Regions from separate parts of the Paenibacillus sp. P2(2022) genome, predicted to be linked through region 1. Evidence: predicted binding sites of a transcription regulator. Region 1 holds the regulator's gene; each other region holds the start of a gene.
The links. Region 1 encodes LexA, which represses DNA repair genes until DNA is damaged. Its sites were predicted from a motif close to CGAACATATGTTCG; they were not measured.
Positions count from the first base shown of each region.

Region 1 (3,291 bases):
TTTGGTTGCAGCTAAAATAATCACATCCAAAAATGAAAGGTTGAATTAAATGCCAACAACTAAAAAGGAAAGCTTTTACTTTGGGGTTATTATGTGTTTTGGAATGGTCGTTATTATGACCTTCTATAATCTTTTGATTAACGGATTGATTGGAAAAATTAGCTTGATTACCATTGCTGTTGAATTTCTAATTGGATTTATTATAGCGCTCATTTTAGATTTATATATCGTGGGTCCTGTAGCAAAAAAAGTTGCTTTAAGTCTACCTTTTGATAAATCCAAAAAAATATTTTTAATTATCACGATTTCAACATGTATGGTGTTCGGAATGGCCTGTTCTATGTCTTTCTACGGTTTATTAACTTCAATTCTAAGTCAGGGTATTGGCGATCATTCATTATTTGAAGCCTATTTAGAAATTTTTATAAAGAACTTTGTTGTGGCCTATCCATTACAATTATTGGTTATGGGTCCTGTTGTTCGAGCCTTGTTTATAAAATTTATAAAGAAAAGCGGGCAAGTGGGACCTTATAAAAAAGTATTAAATTAAATAATAGAGCAAATCCATTGCAGCAATGTTAAGCTAATGAATGGTTTTACAGCTAGAAATGTTTAAGTTATGAAAATCGGATACAAGTTTGAGGAAGCTATAACTGGCGGGATTGGTAGTTTGGTGTATTATTTAACACAAAAAAAGCAGGAAGAATTCTTCCTGCTTTTTGCTTGAAAATAATTATTAACGTCTGCGTTGTCCATCATTCACGCTAAACAGATTAACAGCCAGTGCGTTACCTCTTGCACGCGCATTGGCTCTTTGGTTGGAACGGATGTTTAATCTTCTTCTTCTCAATTCACGGTTGCTGTGTCTTCTGCTCATAATATCACCTCCCTTCAAAGAAATGAAGGTACGGTTAAATCTTAATGATGTTTATGCTTACGCTTGGAAATTTTGATATTTAATGCGTTAGTTGCGAGTGCATTTCCGCTTCCTGTTTTAGCAGCTGCGGCTTGAAAGACTTTAACGACCAGATATCTGTTTTTCCCGATGCGATGCTTATACGTTTTAACTCTATTTCTGATCATCTGCATAACTCCTTTGCTTTAGGTCTGCTATATACATATGTCAATTGTGCTAGTAATGTATCAGCATAAATCTACTAAAGACAAAAAGAAGCTAGTACCTATGTTCCTAAATGTTTAACAAAAAAAGCTCATGCTAGCCTGCGTTCGCCTTCCCAACTTTACGTTATAGAGGAAGGCCACCGTAGGTTCATATGTGTCAAATTTCCATTTGTTTAGCTAATAAAAGTAAACAGTTTAAGATCAGAGTGGAACTATCTCGGATATGGGGCGGATATAATAGTAGAGACAATATAGGTTGCTGAAAAGGAAAGAATAGTTGGAGACACATACATAGTAAATATAACAAAAATATAAAACCGGCTCGCCTAGGCGGCCGGTTTTATATTCGTGGTAGTATAACGGGGAAGAAAGCACGATAAATCAGTGGAAGTCCCGGAAGAGTCCAACAACCTTGCCCAATATGCTGACGTGTGTCAGTCGAAGTGGCTCAAAGGCTGGATTTTCAGGTTGAAGCCGGATATGATCTTTTTCTTTGTAAAAGGTTTTAACTGTAGCCTCGTCTTCATCTGTCATAGCTACTACAATGTCTCCGTTATCAGCAGTCTGCTGCTGACGTACGATTACATAGTCTCCGTTAGCAATACCAGCTTCAATCATGCTTTCGCCTACAACAGATAACATGAATATTTTATCCTCACCAACAAAGTGTTGGGGAAGAGGAAAGTAATCTTCAATATTTTCTGTCGCCGTAATAGGAAGACCAGCGGTTACTTTGCCGACGACGGGAACACGACTAATGGAGTAATTAATCAAGTTGCTGTTATCCGATTCGTCTTGACCGAGTAATTCAATAGCCCGTGGTTTCGTAGGATCGCGGCGAATGAGTCCTTTTTTCTCCAAACGATCCAAATGACCGTGAACCGTAGAACTGGAGGCCAATCCGACTGCCTCGCCTATTTCGCGCACAGAAGGGGGGTATCCCTTTAGACGCACTTCATTGCGGATAAATTCAAGAATGGCCTGCTGGCGGCTCGAAATCTTAGACATACCGTATCAACCCCATTTAGTAACGTTTGGGAAAATTATAGCATAGAACCTCCGTTCGTACAAACATAAGTTCTAAATAATCCCTAAAAATATTCACGAACTTTTGTTCTCTTTTCTATTGAACAAAACAAACGTTCGTGTTATATTGTGAAAAACATAAGAACAAACGTTTGGAGGACGCGGCCAATTATGAAATATAGCACTTATCAAAGTATTTTTCCGATGAATTTAGAGAATTTACAGGAGACCCGAAAAGAGGGTAAGGTACGTTTGTTACAGGCTCTTACCAATACTCTTTTACTCAAGCTTCTTATTCTAGTAATTATCGTTTGGGTTGCAGGGGCAGGTGTACTTACGGTTTTTGCAGCACCTCCAGTTTCCAATGAAGAAATGATTAAGCTGACTGTACAACCTGGAGATACGTTATGGAAGATTGCCGTGAATCATAAACCGAAACGAATGGATACACGGGTATATATTGAAGGAATTGTACGTATTAACGATTTGGAGGATCGGGGGGTGCAGGCAGGTCAGGTACTTAAGCTCCCACCCTTCTGATCTATAAGACTATAGAGCTTGTCAAGGAGCGCAATGAGGGAGCCTTGACAAGCTCTTTTCTACATGTCAAAGTGTATTATATCTTTGCTTTTATGGAGGGGACACAATTTGGATATAGACAGTTTGGTACAGCGCATTAATGAATTAGCGCGCAAAGCAAAAGCCGAAGGATTGACGGAAGAGGAAACCACGGAGCGCGCCAACCTTCGGGAAATTTATTTGGGCAACATTCGCCGTAATTTTCGGCAGCAACTTGAAACCATTGAATTTGTGGACGATGATACGTCGAAGGGAAATGGCGGGCTGAAGCATTAATGTTGCTAAAGCCTGCATCATTTGCCTTTTGTTATTAGGTATCTTTCTTGGTATCTATATAGATCAGCTTTAAGGCAATTGTTTTAATGTAATATTTATTGGGAAGGGAATTGAGAGATGGCCCGATCATTTGAAAGAAAAGTACGTAAAAACACAGCGCATTTAAATAAAACGCGCAAGAAACAAGGCATTCAAACCATTAACGGCGCAGGTTCAGCAATGGACATTTTCCGTGGCCGTAATATTACTGTGCCAATCATGCTGGCTGGTCTTGCTGTATTGTACATG
Region 1 is NZ_JAKWFI010000001.1:1,248,471-1,251,761, forward strand. It holds gene MMB75_RS05670 (DUF2798 domain-containing protein) at 50-550, shown strand; gene MMB75_RS05675 (hypothetical protein) at 737-877, opposite strand; gene MMB75_RS05680 (hypothetical protein) at 919-1,083, opposite strand; gene lexA (transcriptional repressor LexA) at 1,504-2,130, opposite strand; gene MMB75_RS05690 (LysM peptidoglycan-binding domain-containing protein) at 2,320-2,688, shown strand; gene MMB75_RS05695 (DUF896 domain-containing protein) at 2,797-3,003, shown strand; gene MMB75_RS05700 (hypothetical protein) at 3,121-3,291, shown strand, end outside.

Region 2 (3,291 bases), on a different contig from region 1:
TATCCGCGTCTCATAAGAAACGGAAATGTTTTCCTTTTTTTATCCATTATATCACCACGTACCTGATTCCATTTTTTACGTCCAATCGACAATGCACTCTCCCACTCCTCATTGTCAGTGATCTCACCTAATGCTTCCCCGATAGAAGCTTTAGAGATGCCCTTCTGACGAAGTTCTTGTCTGATCCACATCTTACCCTTACGTTGGCTTGTTATACGCTGTCTTGCCCACTGACGGGCGTATAAATCATCATCTACAAGCTTCTCCCGTTGCAATCGCACCAATATCTCATCAATAACAGTCTGATCCACTTCCTTTTGCGCTAAACGCTGGGCAATTTCCTGACGTGTACGAGGCTTTTGCCCCAAATAGCGCAGCGCATGTACATAAGCCTGTTGTTTTTCATCTGCCAGAACGATATCTTCTAGTTCTTTTTTGACGAATGACGTTCCTTTGAACATGTTGTACTTGATCATTACATCTTCCAATACAGACAGTGAATATGGACCAAAATGAATGATGTATCTTCCACGGTTGCGTCTCTGCCCCTGCTCCACTCTAGTAATCATCAATTCCTCATGATCTGGAAAAAGAGAAATCCCTTGCTGTTTATCTTCTTCCGAAGTGTATTCATCTTTATCGTCCAACTGCACTATGTTTCCCTCACTTTGAAATTCACGAAAGCAGCCTATGATCACCTGCTACGCAAAAGTTAGATTCTGCTGACAAAGCAGACTGTATTTGATGCAAAAATGCCCTGCACAACTGTGCAGGGCATCAGAATTATGCTATTCAAACGGACTGTACCATAATCCCTAGGCTACAGTTCACATGACAGATCAAAAGCGAAGTCTCAGGCAAGCTTATTCAAGCTCCAGCAATTCCTGTTCTTCCTTGGCCTCCTGCGCTAACTCTTCTTCTGTCGGTGGAGCAATTGTTGTAATCAAATTACTGGCCACCCGGATTTTTTGCTCGATCGTACTAGCAATGTTCGGATTTTCCTTCAAAAATTGCTTTGCATTCTCACGTCCCTGACCAAGGCGCTCGCCTTCGTAGGAATACCAAGCTCCGCTCTTGTCGACAATGTCATGCTCCGTACCGATGTCAATCAAGCTTCCTTCTTTGGAAATACCCTCACCGTACATAATATCCACTTCGGCCTGACGGAAAGGAGGCGCAACTTTGTTCTTCACGACTTTAATACGTGTGCGGTTACCCACGATGTCGTTACCCATTTTCAAGCTTTCGATACGACGAACATCCAAACGTACCGTAGAGTAAAACTTCAAAGCACGTCCACCTGGTGTAGTTTCAGGGTTACCGAACATAACACCTACTTTTTCACGGAGCTGGTTGATAAAGATAGCAATGGTTTTCGATTTATTAATGGCTCCAGACAGCTTACGTAATGCCTGTGACATCAAACGCGCTTGAAGACCGACATGGGAATCTCCCATTTCGCCTTCAATCTCTGCCTTCGGTACAAGTGCCGCTACAGAGTCTATGACGATAATATCCACTGCCCCACTACGCACAAGAGCTTCGGCAATCTCCAATGCCTGCTCACCTGTATCTGGTTGCGATAGTAACAACTCATCAATATTGACACCCAGCTTGCTCGCATACGACGGATCAAGCGCATGCTCGGCATCGATAAAGGCGGCTTGTCCGCCTGTTTTTTGCACCTCTGCGATAGCATGAAGAGCTACTGTCGTTTTACCGGATGATTCCGGTCCATATACTTCAATAATCCGGCCTCTTGGAAAGCCGCCCGTTCCTAACGCAATATCCAAAGCAATCGAACCACTGGGGATTGTTTCCACTTGCATGTGGGTAGACTCACCCAACTTCATAATGGAACCTTTACCAAATTGCTTTTCTATTTGACGGAGCGCCATATCCAGCGCAGCACGACGATCTGACAATAAACTCACATCCTTCATTGTTTGTACTTTAATAATACCTTGTTTTGACACGCTTGCCAAGCATTTTTTCGAACATACATTCGTTTTTTTATTTCCCACAACTCTCTTCTATAATTAAACCTTTCTCATAAAACGAAAAAAGAACCGCTAGCAAAAAGCTTTGCAACGGTTCTTCCGATAAGGAGATTATATCATGGATATCTATCTAAAACAACTCATCGATAATTAAGAGAGTTTCTCGTTCTCTACCAATCGACGCCACAATCTGTACAAGATAGCTTTGACGGATCGCAAGCGAATGGTCTCACGGTTACCGCTTAAATTTAGCTCATATACCTCCGTTTCCTTGTCACGCTGAGCAATACCAATATACACCAGACCGACTGGCTTCCGCTCGGAATATCCGGGCCCAGCTACACCAGTAACGGAAAGTCCGAAATCACTGTCCATAATCATTCTTGCCTGCTCTGCAAGCACAAGGGCTACTTCCTTACTCACTGCGCCTGGCGCATGATCGCCTTCCAAATAATCATAGGGCACATTGAGCAATTTCATCTTCATTTCATTGGAATAACACACGATGCCACCTTGAAACATAACAGCACTGCCAGGTATAGAAGTGATGTGTTCCATCAGCATACCGCCTGTACAGCTTTCCGCCGCACTCACAGTGAGTCCGCGTTTGGCCATTAAATCTACAATCACCTTCTCCAGCGTAACATCTTCACTTGCATACATATATTCGGAAAGACGTTGTTGAATTTGTACTTCCGTGGCAGTCAGCTTAATTAAAGCTTCACTCTCACTGGCCGCCTTGGTGGATATACGGATCGTAACTTCCCCTTCCTTGGCATAAGGAGCAATCGTGGGGTCCGTCTGGGATTGGATCAGATCTAGCAAGCGAGTTTCAAGAGCTGACTCACCGATCCCTGCAAATTTTAGCATTTTCGAATAAATCGGCATCTCCTCACCGCTCAATGCCTGCTGAAGCAACCATGGTTTAGCATGATTTGCAAACATAGGTTTAAGCTCCTTAGGCGGTCCGGGCAAAACCACATAAAATTTACCGTCCTGTGCAATCGCATCCCCTATAGCTAAACCTGTCTCATTTTCAAGCGGAGTGGCTCCTTCAATAGAAAGCGCCTGCCGGCGGTTATTCTCGGTCATTTCGACCCCGCGGTTCCGGAAAAACTGATCAAGCTTGTCCATGGCAAGACGATCTATCTGCAATTTCCGCCCCAATACAGCCGCTATCGCATCTTTTGTCAAATCGTCCTGAGTTGGTCCCAGCCCACCAGAAAACAAAATAATATCCGCACGCTTCTGAGCAAGTCGTACCGCTTCCTGAAGTCGATCCATGTTATCG
Region 2 is NZ_JAKWFI010000002.1:803,322-806,612, reverse strand. It holds gene MMB75_RS11065 (regulatory protein RecX) at 1-653, opposite strand, end outside; gene recA (recombinase RecA) at 864-1,925, opposite strand; gene MMB75_RS11055 (competence/damage-inducible protein A) at 2,151-3,291, opposite strand, start outside.
Region 2: the regulator LexA is predicted to act here: its motif matches at 1,995-2,008, upstream of recA (recombinase RecA).

Region 3 (3,291 bases), 410 kb from region 1:
ATTTTCTAGACTTTAATTCAAAGATTAACAGTTTTTTAGTTTTACCTGTTTCCCAAGAACCCTTCAGACCAATATGTAGTGGGATCTGACCTTGCTCTAGTAATTCTAAATTACATCAGTATATCCCTTCATTTATTTATAATGCCCCCCGATTTTTAGGGATCTCTCCAGTGCCTGACCAGCTTGGGTCAAAGAGGACGCTCTTACGATAGCTGCGCTACCATAGCGTTCTTTAATTTTATCTGTTGCTTCTTCCAAGGAGCGGATACGCTCATGATCCTCAAAGAAGGAAAGTTGATAAGTTTGGTCGTCAACCAACCCACTTAAAGTGACACCTAAGCGTCGTATCGGCATACCGTTCCAAAAATTATAAAATATTTTTTTTGCTGCGTTGTACACTTTATTCGTATTGTTAGTCGGATCTGTAAGCTTCATTTGCCTGGAAAATCCGGTGGGAGCCTCATATGGGCTACATGTACAACTAACGGTCACGACAGAGCCCATGCACCCCTTACGACGACTGTCTCGACAAACTTCTTCCGAGAGTTCAAGCAGGATGGTCTCTACTTCATTTGGTTCCAAATAATCTTGGGGTAGGGTCATCATATGACTTATCGACTTTTGTGGAGAACTGAAGGTATACGGAGCTACAGGACTCTCATCTAGACCATTGGCTGTTTTCCACATGACCTCCGCCTGTATATCCGACTGTTTTCCAAAACGAGCGCGAAATTTAGACTTAAGGTCTGGTAGAGACGTTCTAGCGATATCACCAATGGTTGTCATACCAAGCCGCTCAAAATGGGACGACATCCGCGAACCTACCCCAAACATTTTATTAACTGGCTGTGGCCAGAGCAGCTGCTCTAATTCTGTCTTGGGCAACGTGAATATACCGCTTTTAATTTTTTTAGCCCAAATATCGGTTGCGCTTTTGGCAAGAACCTTATTGGAACTGATTCCTATTCGTACCCAAACCCCGGTTTGTAAAAGAACCTTCTTTTGAATTTCTCTTGCAACGGTTAAAGAATCTCCAAAAATTTTAAAACTACCCGAAATGTCCAGAAACTGCTCATCGATACTAAACACCTCTACCAGGTCGGTGTATTCCTTGTATATATCCGTAATTGCTAAAGAGACATCGATATAGTGTTTCATACGGGGACGGACGATCACAAGCTCAGGACACTTCTTGAGGGCTTCACCGAGCCGTTCTGCTGTAGACACCCCGAAACTTTTGGCCATAGGACATGCTGCTAAAATAATTCCAGACCTGCGTGCAGGATCGCCTGCTACCGCAAGCGGTTTATTTTTATACTCTGGGTAGGAAGCTTTTTCTACACTCGCATAAAAACTCTGGCAATCCGCCAAAAGAATTGTCCGCTCAGTTGTTTTAGTCATGCTGCACCCTCCAAAAAAACGATCATATACGTACGAACATGTATTCTTATTTATTATAATACCAAACATTAGTTCTGTATTCAGGTAATTTATAGGATTATGTAAATCAATCATCAAAGATTGGGTATCTGGTACGAGCGTGGATCATCACATTATTTCTGTGATCATAAAGGCCAAGAAAGCTTAATGTGCTCGTGGGGGATGAGGATCGGAACGGAATTCTGGTTGGCTGGGCTTCATCTTTTAAATGTCAACAAAAATAAAGAACCAATGTATAACATTTTATCTTGTCTTGAAAAAGCGGAAACTTGGTATACACATATGAATTCAATTAAAAAAAGGCTTTCTTCAACGATGTCGTAGGTACATTTCCGCTGTATGGACTGAATTCCATGACATTTATAGTTCCCAATGTACTTTTAATTTCTTGAAAAGCTCTAGTAAGCTGTGCTTTGTTAGTAATATCCGCAGCAAAACCTTGAGCCTCAGTTTAGTTAATTGCTCAGTATACTGGTCTAGTTTCTCTTATGTTCTTGAAATCATAGCGAAATCCGTGTTTACCAAACGTCTTAGCCAGTGAAAAGTCCAATCCGGGATCTGCTCCAACTATGACCAATGATATCAATGCAAATTCACTTCTTCTCTTTTTAAATTCTTATGAGCTAATTTACTAGCGTATTTATAAATTAGAAAAGCGGACGAGCAGCAATTCGTCCGCTCTATTGTAAGTCCTGTCTTTCAGATAAGTGCTTTTGATGATGTTTGTGTCTATTGAGTTATCCTCGAAAATACGACTTAAAAGGTAGATGTATCAATAACAAATCGATATCGTACATCATTTCGGATAAGTCGCTCAAAAGCTTCGTTGATTTGATTGGTGTGAATTACCTCAATTTCAGGGACAATACCATGCTCTGCGGAGAAATCAAGCATTTCTTGGGTTTCAAGAAGATCGCCTCCAGGCGTTGCTGCAATTCTGCGACGACCCATAAGCAAACTGAGCGTATTAAATTGGTTCGGCTTACCGGAATCACCGATGATAACAAACGTACCATTTATATTAAGCATGGATACGTAAGCATCTAAATTAAGACTTGCAGAGGTCGTGTTGAAAATCACATCAAATTGACTAGCTAGCGTCGAGAATGTGTCAGGATCGTTCGTTGCATAGTAATGATCGGCGCCAAAACTTAGCGCATCGCTTTTCTTATCCATTGTCTGACTCAAGGCCGTAACTTCAGCTCCTAATGCATGGGCATATTTGATAGCTAGGTGGCCGATACCTCCAATACCGACGATAGCGACTTTTTTGCCTGGACCTACTCCCCAATGTTTCAAAGGATAGTAAGCCGTAGCTCCTGCACAGAGTAGTGGACTGGCAACATCTAAGCCCAAACTATCTGGGATCTGAAGTACGTAATTTTGCTTCACTACAATTTTTTGACTGTAACTACCGTAAGTAATATTTCCATCGTAGTCTACGGAATTATACATCATGACCATGCCCTTTTTACAGAACATATTCTCACCACGTAGGCAATTCTCGCACTCTCCACAAGAGTTCACGAGAGGCCCTACTCCAACCCGGTCACCCACTACAAACTTAGTTACTTCCGTTCCAACCGCTTCTACAATTCCTGTCATTTCATGACCGGGAACCATTGGGAATTGAGAGTAACCTCCATCATTATGGACCATATGAACATCGGTGTGGCATACACCACTATACTTAATATCGATTAGAACATCATCTGGGCGCAATTCCCTCCGTTCAATCATCGTCCGTTCAAATGGTGCATTCGCACTGGGAACACTCAATGCATGAACTTTACACATACTTGTTATACCCCTTTCATTTTTCATATTATATATTTCAGATATCAGCTAAAT
Region 3 is NZ_JAKWFI010000001.1:839,545-842,835, reverse strand. It holds gene MMB75_RS03530 (DNA polymerase IV) at 133-1,401, opposite strand; gene MMB75_RS03525 (NAD(P)-dependent alcohol dehydrogenase) at 2,197-3,237, opposite strand.
Region 3: the regulator LexA is predicted to act here: its motif matches at 1,464-1,477, upstream of MMB75_RS03530 (DNA polymerase IV).